DNA from 2 places in the Vallitalea sediminicola genome. Region 1 is predicted to be linked to the other one. Evidence: riboswitches for the same ligand, from Rfam matches in the RefSeq annotation. Region 1 holds a riboswitch; the other holds the start of a gene.
The links. Region 1 has a riboswitch for thiamine pyrophosphate ahead of thiW (energy coupling factor transporter S component ThiW). Riboswitches for the same ligand answer to the same signal wherever they lie in the genome.
Positions count from the first base shown of each region.

Region 2: another riboswitch for thiamine pyrophosphate. It lies ahead of thiT (energy-coupled thiamine transporter ThiT); the one in region 1 lies ahead of thiW (energy coupling factor transporter S component ThiW).

Region 1 is NZ_BTPT01000038.1:9,549-17,275, forward strand. Features, by position in the region: gene ACX6CF_RS16630 (RluA family pseudouridine synthase) at 1-158, opposite strand, end outside; gene ACX6CF_RS16635 (hypothetical protein) at 172-741, opposite strand; gene ACX6CF_RS16640 (GNAT family N-acetyltransferase) at 790-1,338, opposite strand; gene ACX6CF_RS16645 (hypothetical protein) at 1,489-2,028, opposite strand; gene thiC (phosphomethylpyrimidine synthase ThiC) at 2,110-3,417, opposite strand; partial or broken gene thiE (thiamine phosphate synthase) at 3,460-4,044, opposite strand; gene thiM (hydroxyethylthiazole kinase) at 4,028-4,858, opposite strand; gene thiD (bifunctional hydroxymethylpyrimidine kinase/phosphomethylpyrimidine kinase) at 4,851-5,642, opposite strand; gene thiW (energy coupling factor transporter S component ThiW) at 5,639-6,142, opposite strand; TPP riboswitch at 6,281-6,388, opposite strand; gene ACX6CF_RS16675 (alpha-L-fucosidase) at 6,449-7,727, opposite strand, start outside.
Region 2 is NZ_BTPT01000001.1:7,439-15,165, reverse strand. Features, by position in the region: gene ACX6CF_RS00085 (ATP-dependent Clp protease ATP-binding subunit) at 1-44, opposite strand, end outside; gene ACX6CF_RS00080 (protein arginine kinase) at 75-1,115, opposite strand; gene ACX6CF_RS00075 (UvrB/UvrC motif-containing protein) at 1,109-1,621, opposite strand; gene ACX6CF_RS00070 (TlpA disulfide reductase family protein) at 1,768-2,532, opposite strand; gene ACX6CF_RS00065 (cytochrome c biogenesis CcdA family protein) at 2,612-3,304, opposite strand; gene ACX6CF_RS00060 (hypothetical protein) at 3,518-3,766, opposite strand; gene thiT (energy-coupled thiamine transporter ThiT) at 3,905-4,576, opposite strand; TPP riboswitch at 4,626-4,739, opposite strand; gene ACX6CF_RS00050 (substrate-binding domain-containing protein) at 4,853-5,824, opposite strand; gene ACX6CF_RS00045 (ABC transporter permease) at 5,954-6,925, opposite strand; gene ACX6CF_RS00040 (sugar ABC transporter ATP-binding protein) at 6,930-7,727, opposite strand, start outside.

The DNA of each region.
Region 1 (7,727 bases):
ATGATTTCATTTCCTATAATTCTTTTTTTATTAAGTTTTATTCTCTTTTTTCTTAACAATTTATATATAAAACTTTTGGAAGCTTCATTAAAATATTTCAATAAATATTTATCAGCTCTTTGATTGCTTTCATCTTTTGATACGATTATTTCTTTCATATATGTCTCCAATTTATATTGAATTATCTAATAGTACATTTGCTAAAGCTACTTGACTTTTTGTATCCACATTATTTAATAGTGTTGATAATTGTGTTATAACATATGAATACATAGCTTGTTCATCATTATATACTTTAACTGTAGCTGTATAACCTTTAGGGTTTATTAATTTTTCAATCAGTTCTTTGTACTCCATTACTTGTTTTCTGGTCTTTTTTTCATCAATCAATAATATGACTTCTTTATCACTAACAACTGCTACTTGATAGAATAATGTTTTTTTACCTCTTACAACAACTAGGCTTGATAAATAAACTAATCTATCGCTTATTTTTTCGAACTTACGATAAATATCCTCTTTACCTTCTTTATATTGCCTATATAAAATATATTTCACAAAAAATTGAGCTTCTGGCAAAGCAAGTAATACAGTAATTAATAACAATACATTACCACTAGTAAATACAAACCTATCTATAATATATAATGCCAATATTATAATAAATCCTACAATCATTAATAATAAATAACTTCTTTTTTGTGAACGAATGTATCCATATTCTCCCTTTGGTTGTCTCATGTTAATTTCCTTTCATATAAACATTTGTCTTGTAGATTATACCACAAATTAGTTATATTGAAAATATCTTTCTCTTGTCATAACGTAACGTACATAATCAATACTCATACCGCTTAACATCTGGGCATTCTTATTGATTCCTTTTTGTTCAAAATGTAGTCTTTCTGGTATAGCTCTACTTTTTTTGTTTTCTTCAGCTACATAAACATAAACTATATTTAATTTCAATTCATTAAATATAATAGCAAGAAAACTTTTACAACAAGTAGTTATTATACCTCGCCCTTGATATTTTTCTGCAAGCCAATAACCTAAAGAAGTAGATTTTTCAGACCAATCAATGCTATGTGTTCCTAATTTACCAACTATCTTGCCTCTATATATTACATTACATTGAAATCCATTGTTACTTGCATATTGATGCATAGCTTTGTACGCAGTATATCTGCAATCTTTAGGACTTTTCACCAAATCCACCCAAGTAAGCCATTTTTTCAGATGATTTCTGGAAGAATCTATAACTTTATATACTTCCTCCGAATCCTGTACGTTGGATAACCTAAGATATATATCATCATTAACTTTATATTCAAACATATAAAGTTTTCAATCCTTTCTTATAATGCATAGCATTTATTCCTTTGTATTATTATACGCTTTTTAATGAAACTATTTCATAAAAATTTCATATTAAAAAAGATTCCATGAGATATCTCACAGAATCTTTTACTTATGATTACTTAAAACTTATTGAATGCCTAAGATACCAGTTAAGTCAGAATCTTCACTAATAATCCATTTGTCATCTACAAGTTTTAATTCAATTACAGTCTCAGTTTCTTCCGTAGCAATTTCTTTATCTTTTGTTACTTCGTCAAGAGCATTCTTTATCATATCTTGACCTTTCTCAATACTGTCACCAGCTTGATCACCAAGATTAATGTCTACTGAAGACACAAGTGATGCAACAATATCCTCAAGTTTTGGATGTGTAACCTTAATCTTGACAGTTGCAGTATCATCAGTTATTTCTGAGTCAACAACCTTATATTCTAATTGACCAAATAATAAATCATTCATTGGATTATTTTTCATTTCGTCAAAAGATACGTCTTCAACTTTAGTTTCAAGGTTATCATAAGCTTTTTCGAAGTTTCCTTCAATCAAATTATCCATAAAAGCTGAAACTACTTTTGTAGCTTCGTTGTCTTTCGACGAAGAATTACCACATCCTTGAAACATAAGCATAGATAATACCACTACTGTTACTAAAAAATACTTTTTCATTCAATTCACCCTCATTTAAATTATTTGTATAAAATATACGTTAATCATTATACATATATAATATATAAATGTAAAGTGTTTTTAATCTCTTAGTATATTTATATCTTCACCTTTTAATACTTTGTTAAGGTTACGTACTGCACACATTTTACCACACATTGAACATGAATTCTCATCTTCTGGCTTAGAACTTTCACGATATTTCTTAGCTTTTACAGGATCTATGGCTAAATCAAACATTTTATTCCAATCAAGCTGTTGTCTAGCATAACTCATATTATTATCCCATGTTCTTGAATCAGGTAATTTTTTACCGATATCGCCAGCATGAGCTGCAATTCTAGTAGCAATAATTCCTTCTTTCATATCATCGATACTAGGTAATCTTAGATGCTCTGCAGGAGTTACGTAACATAAGAAATCAGCTCCACTGGCAGCTGCTACCGCTCCACCAATAGCTCCAGTAATATGGTCATATCCTGGTGCAATATCAGTTACTAAAGGACCTAATACATAAAAAGGTGCACCATGACAAAGTTTTTTCTCAAGTAACATATTAGCTTCTATTTCATTTATTGCCATATGTCCTGGTCCTTCAATTATTACTTGAACATTTTTTGCCCAAGCTCTTTTTGTTAATTCCCCAAGTACTATTAATTCCTTAATTTGACTTGCATCTGTTGAATCAGCGATTGCTCCTGGTCTACATGCATCACCAAGACTCACTGTAATATCATATTTTGCACATATATCAAGTAATTCATCGTAATGTTCATAGAATGGGTTATCCTTTTTATTTAACTGCATCCAAGCGAACATAAGAGAACCACCTCTTGAAACTAAGTTCATAAGTCTTGGGTTTCTTCTGAATGTATTAGCTGTTTCTCTATTAATACCAGCATGAATAGTTACAAAGTCAACACCGTCTTTACCATGTTTCTCAACAACATCCAAAAATTCTTTTTCTGTAATATCTTTTAATTCTTTATCATAGAAACCTAAAGCATCATATACAGGTACTGTCCCTATCATAGCAGATGACATATCAATAAGTTTTTTTCTGAATTCCTCAGTTTTACCATAATTACTAAGGTCCATGATTGATTCTGCTTTCATATCAATAGCTACTCTTACTTTTTCTAGTTCTCTATCTATATCATAACTGTCTTTTGATATACCTAAGTTAACATTGATCTTAGTTCTTAATCCTTCTCCCACACCTTCTGGGTCAATGTTCTTATGGTTTTTGTTAGCTGGAATTACAACTGTACCTACTGCTATTTTACTAGCTAGATCATTAACATCCATATTCTCTTTTTTTGCAACTATTTCCATTTCTTTTGTAATAATACCTTTTTTTGCAGCATCCATTTGTGTAGTATAGTTCATTGTATTCCTTCCTTTCGAAAAAGCGTCTTTTAGTTTTTTTATGGCATCTTTTATATTTTTTGAATCGTAAATCTCAGAAATGATAGCGATTGAATCTACATTATCATTAATTTCTTTTGTTAAATTTCCTGCTGTTATTCCTCCAATACCAACAACGGGTATAGGAACAGCATTTTTAATATCAATTAATGTTTTGAGCTTAATCTGTACTGCATCAAGTTTAGTTGGTGAAGGAAATAAAGCTCCCACTCCAAGGTAGTCCGCTCCTTCTTCAAAACATCTTATGGCATCTTCAACAGTTTTCGCTGTTGCACCGATAATAACATCCTTGCCAAGAATTTCTCTTGCTTCTTTAATACTGGTATCATCTTGTCCAAGATGAACACCCTCTGCTCCTATTTCTTTCGCAATATCTACTCTATCATTTATTATAAGAGAAGCATTATATTTATCACATAATTCTTTTATTTTTGTAGCTTCATTATATAATAGCTCTTTATCTTCTTCTTTACTTCTATATTGAAAAATAGATATTCCTTCTCTAAGGGCTTGTTCAGTCTTATCTAGTAGAATATTAAAGTCTGGATATTGTTTTGAAATTAAATATAATTCATTTTGAAATTTCATTGACAACTACCTTCTTTCTATCTATAAAATTCTTATCTTTCATATTATAAATACTATCTAGTAATTTCACTTTAAATGTCCCTACCGATTCTTTTTCTTTTAGATTATCATCGACTAAGACAGCAGCCTCATTCATAGCTGAAATGCCATAAATACTACTTGCAAAAGCATCACCAGTTTTAGCTAATGCTACCGCAATAAGTGGTGAAATCATACATCCTGTTCCTGTTATAGATGTAAGCATTTTAGAACCGTCATTAATTTTAGCAACATATTTATCACTACAAACAGTATCAATTTTCCCTGTAATCGCTACTATAATATTATATGTCTTGGCAACTTTATATCCAATAGCCTCAATATCTTCTACATCCATTTCTTCTGAATCTACACCTTTTGAATTAGTCTCTAGTCCAAGAAGGGCTTTAATTTCAGATGCATTACCTTTAATAACATCAATTTTGTAGTTATTCAGTATATCAAATACTATTTCTTTTCTATAACTTGTAGCGGCCACACCAACAGGGTCTAATATTATAGGTACATTGTTGTTGTTAGCAACCTTAATTGCTCTTTTTATTGATTTTAACTTATTAGATGTTATAGTCCCTATATTAATCACTAGGCAATTACTAATTGATGTTATTTCATCAACCTCTTCAATAGCTTCCGCCATAATTGGACTACCACCAAAAGCAAGAGTCATATTTGCAACATCATTAGAAGTTACATAATTAGTGATATAATGTATTAATGGCTTCATTGAATTTTTATATATTGTACTAAAGTCAAAATTATCCATATAGTTACTCATAATAATTCCCTTCTATGAAATGATTAACTGGTCCATCTCCAGAACCTATTGAAAATCCACCTGCTATCGCTTTTGTAATATAATTTTTTGCCAGTTTAACTGCATCAGTAGTATTTTGCCCCTTACTGATATTAGCTGCTATAGCAGAAGATAATGCACACCCTGTTCCATGTGTATTAGGGTTATCTATTCTTTGGTGGTTATAATATGTAAACTTACTACCATCAAATAAAACATCACATGCTGTATCTCTAAGATGGCCACCCTTGACCAAAATATTTTTTGGACCAAGTTCATATAATTTTTTACATGCTGTTTCCATATCATCTGTATTGCTAATAGCTGTATCTGTTAATCGTTCTGCTTCAAGTATGTTTGGAGTTATAAGGTTACATAACGGAAACATATCTGTTACAATACTTTCTATTGCATCACCCTTAAGTAATATCCTTCCTGTAGTAGATATCATGACAGGGTCTAAAACTATCTTTGGTAGATTATATTGTTCAAAAGTATTAACTATAGCTGTTACTATTCGTTTGTTAAACAACATTCCTATTTTAATACTGTCTACTTTAATATCATCAAAAATAGCTTCTAATTGTTTTGTAATTGTGATAGGTTCTAATCCTTGAATATAAGATACTTTTGTAGTGTTTTGGGCAGTTACAGCTGTAATAACACTCATACCATATACTCCATGGGCATCAAAGGTCTTAAGGTCTCCTTGAATACCTGCACCCCCACTACAATCTGAACCTGCAATTGTTAACGCTGTTTTCATTGTATAGATACCTTCTTTTTGATTACTAATTTTTTTAATGCTGTAAGTTCAAATAGTAATACAGCTATTACCGCTCCTGCAAAAGAACTAATAATAAATGGTATTACTAAACCAAATATTGCAGCTTGTCTGCCCATAAATAAGATACCTACTGGACATGCTATTATAGCTCCAATAATCCCTGTTCCTATTACTTCGCCTAGAGCAGCAAGATATGTATTAGCAAATCTTTTAAACATTAGACCAGCAAATAGCGCTCCAAAAATACTTCCTGGAAATGCTAATAATGTTCCCATAGCAAAGATATTTCTTAGTGTGGATATAACTATTGCATTAAGTACTGCGTATACAGGTCCTAATAGTATTGCAGAAATTACATTGATTAGATGTTGCCATGGAAAACATTTTGAAGCACCAATAGGAATATGATACGGGCTTAGTACAACACCTAGCGCAATAAGTACACCAGATAAAGCTAATTCTCTAGTTTCAAATTTCATGTAATCATTTCCTTTCCATAATAATCAATTAACTTATTGATAAGATAATCAAATATATTAATGACGGTTTATTGGCGAAGCAAACCTATAAATAACAAAAAGGCAATCCGAGGATTGCCTTACTACCATTATATTAATTAATATTACGATAAGCTTCCCTCCGCTGGTACGAACCAGATCAGGTCAAGGGTCAAAGAATATCGTTCTTTATCTCAGCTAGCTATACTAGCCCCCCTAGCCAATATTCAATTTTATATTCGAGTATATGGTAACATATTTAATTAATATAATCAATAGATTTTAAATTTAATTAATCTTTATCTTAATACATACTGGATAAGTTGTATTTATAGTCTTATCAATTGACACTATTAATCCATTTTCGTTCAGTTCATAATTCAAACCATCATCATAGCCTAGAATCTTAACATCAATTATATCCCCTGCAAAATATTTACTACCTTTTTGCAATGATTTAATGACCACTTCATTATTATCAGGCCATCTTAATACATTAGCATAAATATAAGGTGCATTGTATGTAAATCTTATATCCTCACTTGTAAAGGATGAACGCTTTTCATCATTGAAAGCACCTTCAATAATTTCTGTTGGTCCTTCACCAAAAGTACTCCAATATTCTGTATTATAGATTGATTCACCATTTATTCTTAACCATTTACCAATACATCTTAATACATTTTCTTCTTCTTTTGTTATTGTCCCATCAGATTTTGGACCAATATTAAGTAATAGACAACCATTTTTACTAACAATATCTACAAGATCACATACTACCGATTCAGGTGTCTTGAAATTATTGTTTTCAGTATATCCCCAAGAATTTGTAGCTATTGCTGTATCTGTCTGCCATAATCTAGGTCTTATAGAAGCTAATTGACCTCTCTCAACATCAAATATGGCAGTTCCTTTAGCATAAGCATCAAATTTATAATTGATAGCCACTTCTTCTCCCCATTCTACAGCCCTATTATAGTAATAAGCTGCAAATTTCTTTAGATATGGTTTAAACGCTAAATTTTGAATCCACCAATCAAACCATACAACTTTTGGTTGGTACTTATCTACAAGTTCACAAGTTCTAACAAGCCAATTCTTCAAGTGGTCAGTTGATGGTCCTTTACTATGAATATTATGAGTAGTCTCATGTAGTTCTTCATTTTCAAATAGTTTTACAGCATGACCATAAGGCTCTTGAAACTGTGTATCTTGTAAACCAGAATCAAAATCTCTGAGTCCTGACATAAACCAATAATTCTCAGCTCTATGGCTGGATGCAGTAAAAACTATATCTTTCTCTTCTGCAGCTTTTTTTAATGCACCTAATATATCTTTCTGAGGACCCATTTTCATTGCATTGAACTCAGACAATTCACTATCATACATCTGGAATCCATCATGATGTTCTGCAACTGGCATAACATATTTAGCACCAGCATCTGCAAAAAGCTCCATCCATTTATCAGCATCGAATTTTTCACCTTTGAACATTGGTATAAAATCTTTATACCCAAAGTTTTTATGTTGACCATAAGTCTTTATATGATGCTCATATTCTTTTGAC
Region 2 (7,727 bases), on a different contig from region 1:
AAACTTATAGCCTCTTGAGCACGTCCAGTAAATCTACCCATCATAAGTTAACTCAAATCCTTTCTTGTAATAATTTATATTATCTTTGGCAAATTATTTCTTATATAAGTTGCTCTTTCTATATCTCTTTCATCTATTTTTAATTCCTTATTTATCTTTTTTTGAAGATTGGCTGGTTGAATACAAGTCATAAGTCCATATATATTTATAGGATTCTTAAGATCAGACTTCAATATTCCTAGTTCATATCCTAGTTTTATATCGGATAATAATGTCATAGCTTCTTTGGACGTAATTATCCTTGCATGTGCTAAAGTCCCATATGAACGAAATACTGCATCTTCAAATTGTAATCTTTTTTCATTTAATAATTTATTTCTGAGAGCTCGTTCTTGTTCTACAATCTGTTTTGTCAAACTCGTAAGATTATCAATGATTTCATGTTCGGAGTGACCTAGTGTAATCTGATTGGATATCTGAAACACGCTTCCTCTAGCTTTGGACCCTTCACCATATATGCCTCTCACAGTTATACCGAATTTTCCTATAGCATCTAGAATGAATTGTAACTTTCCAGTAGTTTCAAGGGCTGGTACATGTATCATATATGATGCCCTAAGTCCTGTTCCGACATTAGTAGGACAAGATGTTAGATAGCCTATATTTTCATCGTATGCATAAGTTATCTTTTCTTCTAATAAGTCATCAATTATATAAGCATTCTCTAATGCTTTTTCTAAATCAAGTCCATTGGTTATAGATTGAATACGAAGGTGGTCTTCTTCATTAACCATGATACTTATACTTTCATCTTGTGATAATATAAGACCAGTAGGTATAGATGTCCGCACAAAATTAGGGCTGATGACATGACGTTCAACCATCGCTATCTTTTCTAGAGAAGATAATTCCTTCATATTGATAGCATGGAAATAATTATTGTCGTCATGAACATTCAATACTGCTTCTTTTACTTCATCAATAATTTTTCCTGCATCTTCTTCTGATATCTTACTAGGGAAGTTATACTTTTCAATGTTCCTAGCCAACCTTACTCTACTGGATATTACTACATCATCAGTACCACCAGAACTCTTTTCAAACCATTTTAACATATGCCACCCTCCTTCTTCAATGCTCTTATAGCATCTCGAAACTTAGCGGCATCTTCATATTCTTCCTTGACAACAGCTTCTTTCAACTTATTTTCTAAAGATTTTATTTGTTTCCCTAAAATTATTTTTCCACCTGTTCTTTTTGGTACTTTACCAACATGAACATTACTTCCATGAACTCTTTTAATTACAGGGCTAAGCAAACCAGAAAATGTTTTATAACATTGACTACAACCGAATTTTCCTTTTTTCCTGAATTCATTGTAAGTCATACCACATTTTTCACATCTTATAACGTCTTCTTTGTTATAATTTTTAGCATTGATATTTTTATTGATATCTAAAAGACTACTAAGGAAACTCTCAAAAGATATATCATTCTGAGGATAAAGTTCTTTTACCTCCATGGCACATTTACTGCACAAATGTATCTCTTGTTTTTTTCCGTTGATTATTTTATTCAAATATACAGTTGCAGGCTCTTTATGACATCTTTCACATAACATTGTTCATTCCCTCTTTATTAAAATAATATTATATACTAAGCATATCCTCTAATGAAATACATTATTTACCAATACTAAATACATATAATATTATATCATAATCATTATAGAATAGGACATATTTTTACATCAATTTGTTTTATATATTATTTGTACATATTAATCAATTTTTCCATATCTTGTTCGTCCATAGCATTAACGTACCCAATGACATCTCCTTCTTTACTGATGACATATGTGGTTGGGTAACCATTAATATAATAATTATCTGTAGCAGTACCATCTTCATCAAATACTACTGGGAATGTTACACCTAGATTATCTGCCCACTTAATTACTTCATCTATTGGCTTTTCACTTGCATCGTGTTGCACATCTACTGCTATTATCGCTACATCATCATCTTTATATTTTTCATGTATCTTTTGAAAATCAGGCATTTCGTCTTTACAGTAACCGCACCAAGTAGTAAAGAAATTAACAAACACTAATTCACCTTTATAATCTGATAAAGTATAATTGTTCCCTTTTCCATCACTTAAAGTAAAATCAGGCGCTGTGATTGTTTTCTCATCTTCATTATCCTCTCCAGTTTCTTTATCACCCTCTGGTACCTGCTCCTCAACCATGTCTTTATCATTTTCCTCAGTATCCTGCTCTTCATCTGTATCAGTATCTTCATCTATAATATTATTGTCTTCGCCTGTTTCTTTATCGCCAACAGCTATTTCTCCATCTGTATCTTTATCGTCTACTGTATTATCTTTCAAATCATTTCCTTTATCTAGTTCAGACTCTATATTATTAGTATCATTACCGTCAATATTATCTCTTTCTTTACTACAACCAGTCATTAGAATAAGTAATATGACTAAGATAAATATAATATTTCTTTTATTATTGAATTTCAATAGAATCACCTCATTTTATAATAATTTCTAGTTTATATTACTTTATAATTCTTCACTTTTATAAAACACTTATACATTTTTATTTCACAACCAGTAATGACAGTGTATTAGTGAATAACATTATTCCCATTATAATCATCAATACTCCTGCAACCAATTTTATCTTATCAAAGTATTTGTATATTTTTTTGTAGTTATTAATGAACTTACCTAATAGAATAGCAGATATTAAAAATGGAATTGCGAATCCAATGGAGTATACAAGCATCATTCCTCCTGCTTTCAGATAATTTTTCTCAAAACTAGCTAAAAAGAGTATTGTTCCAATAATAGGTCCATTACATGGTGTCCAGCCAAAACTGAATGTAATTCCAAGTAATAGGGATTTTATAAAATTAGGACTATAATTTTTATATTGATATTTCTTTTCCTTATTGAATAGCTTTATTTTAAATACTCCTATAAAGTAAAGTCCAAATATTATTATCAATACCCCTCCTGTTTTTCTTATATATTCTTGATATGTCACAAGGGTATTATTAATAACTTTGGCTCCAAATCCAAGAGTTATATTAAGTATAGAAAGTCCTAATACAAAAGCTATTGAATTAATTATCATTATCTTTCTGATATTCTTATTCTTTTCTAAGTCTGTGATTGTAGTTCCTGCAAGATAACTAAAATACAATGGTAATAATGGTAATACACAAGGTGTAAAAAAAGATAGAAATCCATTAAATATTGCTACCCAAAAAGTTAATTCATTTCCCATATTCTTTCCTCCAAACCTCAAGTATACTTATTATACTTCTTTTGATATATATATTATCATCAATATCATTATATTACTATATTAAAATAAATAAATTCATACTTTTTTAATATTATTAATTAATATATAATCCAAACTAAATAATTGCTATAGAGCCAGCAATTATTTAGTTCTATTCAACTTATAAGGATTGCTTCATAACACCCCTACTAATCAAGGCAATGTTGGACCATCTTCTGTATCTTGCTCAACATTTGATATCATTCTTTTGAACATATCACCATCCAGTGCTCCCGACTTAGCCATCATACCAATCTCGTGAGAAGTCAAATTACCCATATAAGGATGTGCTTTGCTAGTATTTTGGTGTTCTGGTTTTTTTTCGATTATTCCTTCTGGTACACCATCAAGATCGTTAAAATCAGTATTACCTTCATTATCAGTAGAACCTATCTTTTTCATATTGTTATTCCTTTCTATTATTTATTTTTAGTAAAACTACTATATGGTGGAAAATCTATATAAGTATAAAAAATAGAGATAGCTTTACCTATCTCCGTTTAGTGTATGTTATTATTATATTATTATCCTAAACTTATCCTAAGAAATTGCTGATTTCTTTAATTGCTTGATAGCATCATCAACTGGCGGTAAGAATAGTAATATCACTGTCAAAAATACTTCAACAGCTATATAAGAAATATTATATGCCATGGAATATAATGTTGGATCCATATTAACTTCAGCCGCATAACTAGCAAAGAATATGACTCCTGTCAAGAAGTGGCATATGAATCTGCCGAAAGCTCCAATGAATAATCCTTTTATCAGTCCATTTTGTGATTTTCTAAATAGTCCTGATAGACCAAGTGCCCCAAATGCAATTGGATAATCTAATAATAATTGAACAGGGTGAACTACCCACGGATTAATTATCAGTTGTAATAATCCATATGTAATACCACAGATTACACCTTGAGTTGTACCAAACCAATATCCGATAAGTACTATGAACAGCATACTAAATGGTGTAATTGAACCACCTTGTGGAAGTCTAAGTATTTTTAGCTGTGATAATACAACAGCAATAGCTATTGCGATAGCTGAATAGACTAATTCTTTTGTTTTCATAGTTTTGGATTTACTACCCACAGAAACGACAATTGTTAATAGAAGTAGTGCAACTACTACAATTATAATTTGTCCCAAAGTGGTAGTAACAATATCCTGCAATTTTCCACTTGAAATTGCATCTAAAAAATCTTGAAACATAATAAAATCCTCCTTATAGTTAGGAAGATAATTGACTGAAAGCAAATGAAAACTGCACTTGCTGCTTCCCTTCGACGGCATTGTCCGTATCAGGTTATAAGGGTCAGTATAATTGTCATGTACTAATGTACTTTCTCAGCCATTGGCTCCCCTAGCTAATATTTATTTCACACATAATGTACTACTGTTTCATATATTTGTCAAGGGTAACCTAAAAAACCCTATACCGTGATGAACTTTACTTTCTCATCACGATATAGAGTTAATTAATTAATATTATAGATTATCTTTATTCACCAACAATAATGGTATGATAACTTTTTCTTCTACTTCTTCTCCATTAGCTACCTTCATTGCCGCTTCAACTGCTTTTGCCATTTGTAAATCAGGTTGTTGTTTTACTGTTGCTGACATTTCATCTTTTTCAATTGCTACAAGAGCATCATCAGTTGCGTCAATACCAAATACTTTTATTTCATCTAATCTATTAGCAGCTTTTATAGTTCTAACTGCTCCAAGTGCCATTTCATCATTATGTGCATAAACAGCATCTAATTCTGGATTAGCTTGAAGAATATCTTCCATTACAGCCGCTCCTTCTTCTCTTGAATAATTAGCTGTTAGACTAGTGACTATTTTAATATCTGGATTTTCATTAATTACATCTTCAAAACCTTTTTGCCTATCTATTGCTGATGGAGCACCTGCAATTCCCTCTAAAATAGCTATTTGACCTTTACCATCCAGTACTTTAACAACTTCTTCTGCTGCTAATTTACCTGCTTCTGCATTATCAATATCAAGATGTTGTATTACTTCACCACTATTGGAAGGTCTTGTAACAGTAATTACAGGAATATTTGCTTTATTTGCTTCTTTTACAGCCACACCTATTGCATCCGAATCCACTGGATTAATAATTATTACGTCTACATCTCTAGCAATTAAATCTTCTACTTGTGATACTTGTGTTTCTGAAGAATCTTGTGCATCTAGAGTTATAATATCCATACCTAATTCTTTCGCTTTAGATTCTCCTCCTTCTTTCATAGTAACAAAGAACGGGTTTGCCAAAGTAGATACTGCAAAACCTATTGTGTAACTTTCTTCCTTAACTACTGGATCTTTTGTCTCCGCATCTTTAACTGCTGGGGCTTTTGTCTCTGGTTCTTTTGTTTCTTTTTTTGCACAACCTCCAAAACTCATGGATAATAAAATACACATCATAAAAACTAATACTTTTTTCATAATTTAAATCCTCCTCTTTTAGCTAAGTACTGATTTACAATACTCGCTTTGATTTATATTAAATTATTACTTGTTTCACAAGTTCCTGTTTTTTAGTTTCTTCATATGTAATATTGTTATTAAACTTTTTTATTTCTCTTTGCTTTTTACTAAAACCGCTATTAAAATAATTAAACCTCTTATTATTTGTTGGAAAAATGCTGAAACACCCATTAAATTCATTCCATTATTGATAACGCCGATTATCACAGCACCAAGTAAAGTTCCAACTATTGTACCAATACCTCCATTAAGTGATGAACCACCTAAAATAACAGCTGCTATAACATTCATTTCTAATCCATCACTTGCAGTAGGCTGAGCAGATAAAAGTCTTGATGTTACAATTATGCCTCCAACAGCGGCCATCAAACCAGAAACTACAAAAGTGAGAACTCTGTATAATTTAACATTAATAGCTGATAACTTGGCTGCTTCCCTGCTTGCACCTATAGATTTAATATAAATACCGTGTTTTGTTTTATTTAAAAACATAAAAGCTATTAAAAATATTCCTATTGCTATTAAACTTGAAACTGGAATGACCCCTACATATCCTGCACCAAAATAATCAAATTTTTCTTTTAGATTAGAAATCGGTTTACCATTAGTGATAAGCAAGGCTAATCCTCGGGTTATTTGCATCATGGCAAGTGTTACAATAAATGATTGTATTTTCCCATACACAGTCAACAAACCATTTATCAGACCCATAGTAGCTCCCATCAATAACCCAGCAATCACCCCAAGAAAGATAGAGCCTGTAGCATTAATTACATAAGCGGAAATTACTCCTACCAATGCTGCCATGGAACCAACTGATAAATCTATTTCACCTATAAGTATTACGCAAGTCATTCCAACCGCTACAATTAAGTTAATTGAAATTTGACGAGTTATATTAAGTAAATTCTTTGTTACCAAGAAATGATTAGATTGCATCTGAAAAATTGTAATAAGTAAAACTAATATAACTACTAATCCTAACTCATCTTTCAATAATTTTTTAGCAATAGCAGCTATATTTATACCTTTTTTCCCATTAGACAAATTTTCTTTCATGACTTTATTTTCCTCCTAATGCTTTCATAAGTATTCTTTCAATAGTAGCCTCTTTTGCTAACATTTCATCCATTATTTCTCCATCGTGGAGTACAATAACCCTATCACACAATCCACGTATCTCATTAAATTCAGACGACAAAAGAATAATACTCATTCCATCATCAGCTAATTGATGTATTAATTTATAGATTTCAACTTTTGTACCAATATCAATTCCTCTAGTAGGTTCATCCATTATTATGATTTTCGGATTACCTAACAGCCATTTGCTGATTACAACTTTTTGTTGATTCCCTCCTGACAAATTTTTTATTCTTAATCTTAATTTCAGAGGTTTTACATCCATTTTCTTTAGAATATCGACAGCTGTGTTTTTCAATTTTTTTCTAGATAATAAGAACTTATTAGAATTCATTTTTTCTACATACCCAACAATCGCATTATTCAAAACAGAATGTTCTAAGAATAATCCTTGCGTTTTTCTATCCTCTGGTATCAAAACTATTCCTTTGTTTTTAACATCTTTTGGTGATTTAAAGGTTGTGTTTTTACCTTGTAATCTAATTTTACCTGAAATACATTTATCAGCTCCAAATAACGCATGACCTAATTCACTCTTTCCAGCCCCAATGATTCCAGTTATTCCAAGTATTTCACCTTTGTTTAATCTAAAACTGATTGGCTTATTCATTCTAGTTGACATATAGTCTTCAACTTCTAATACGACTTCATCTTTAGCTCTACCTATCCTTAGAGGAAATTCATCCTTAACTTCTCTTCCAATCATTGTTTTAATTAA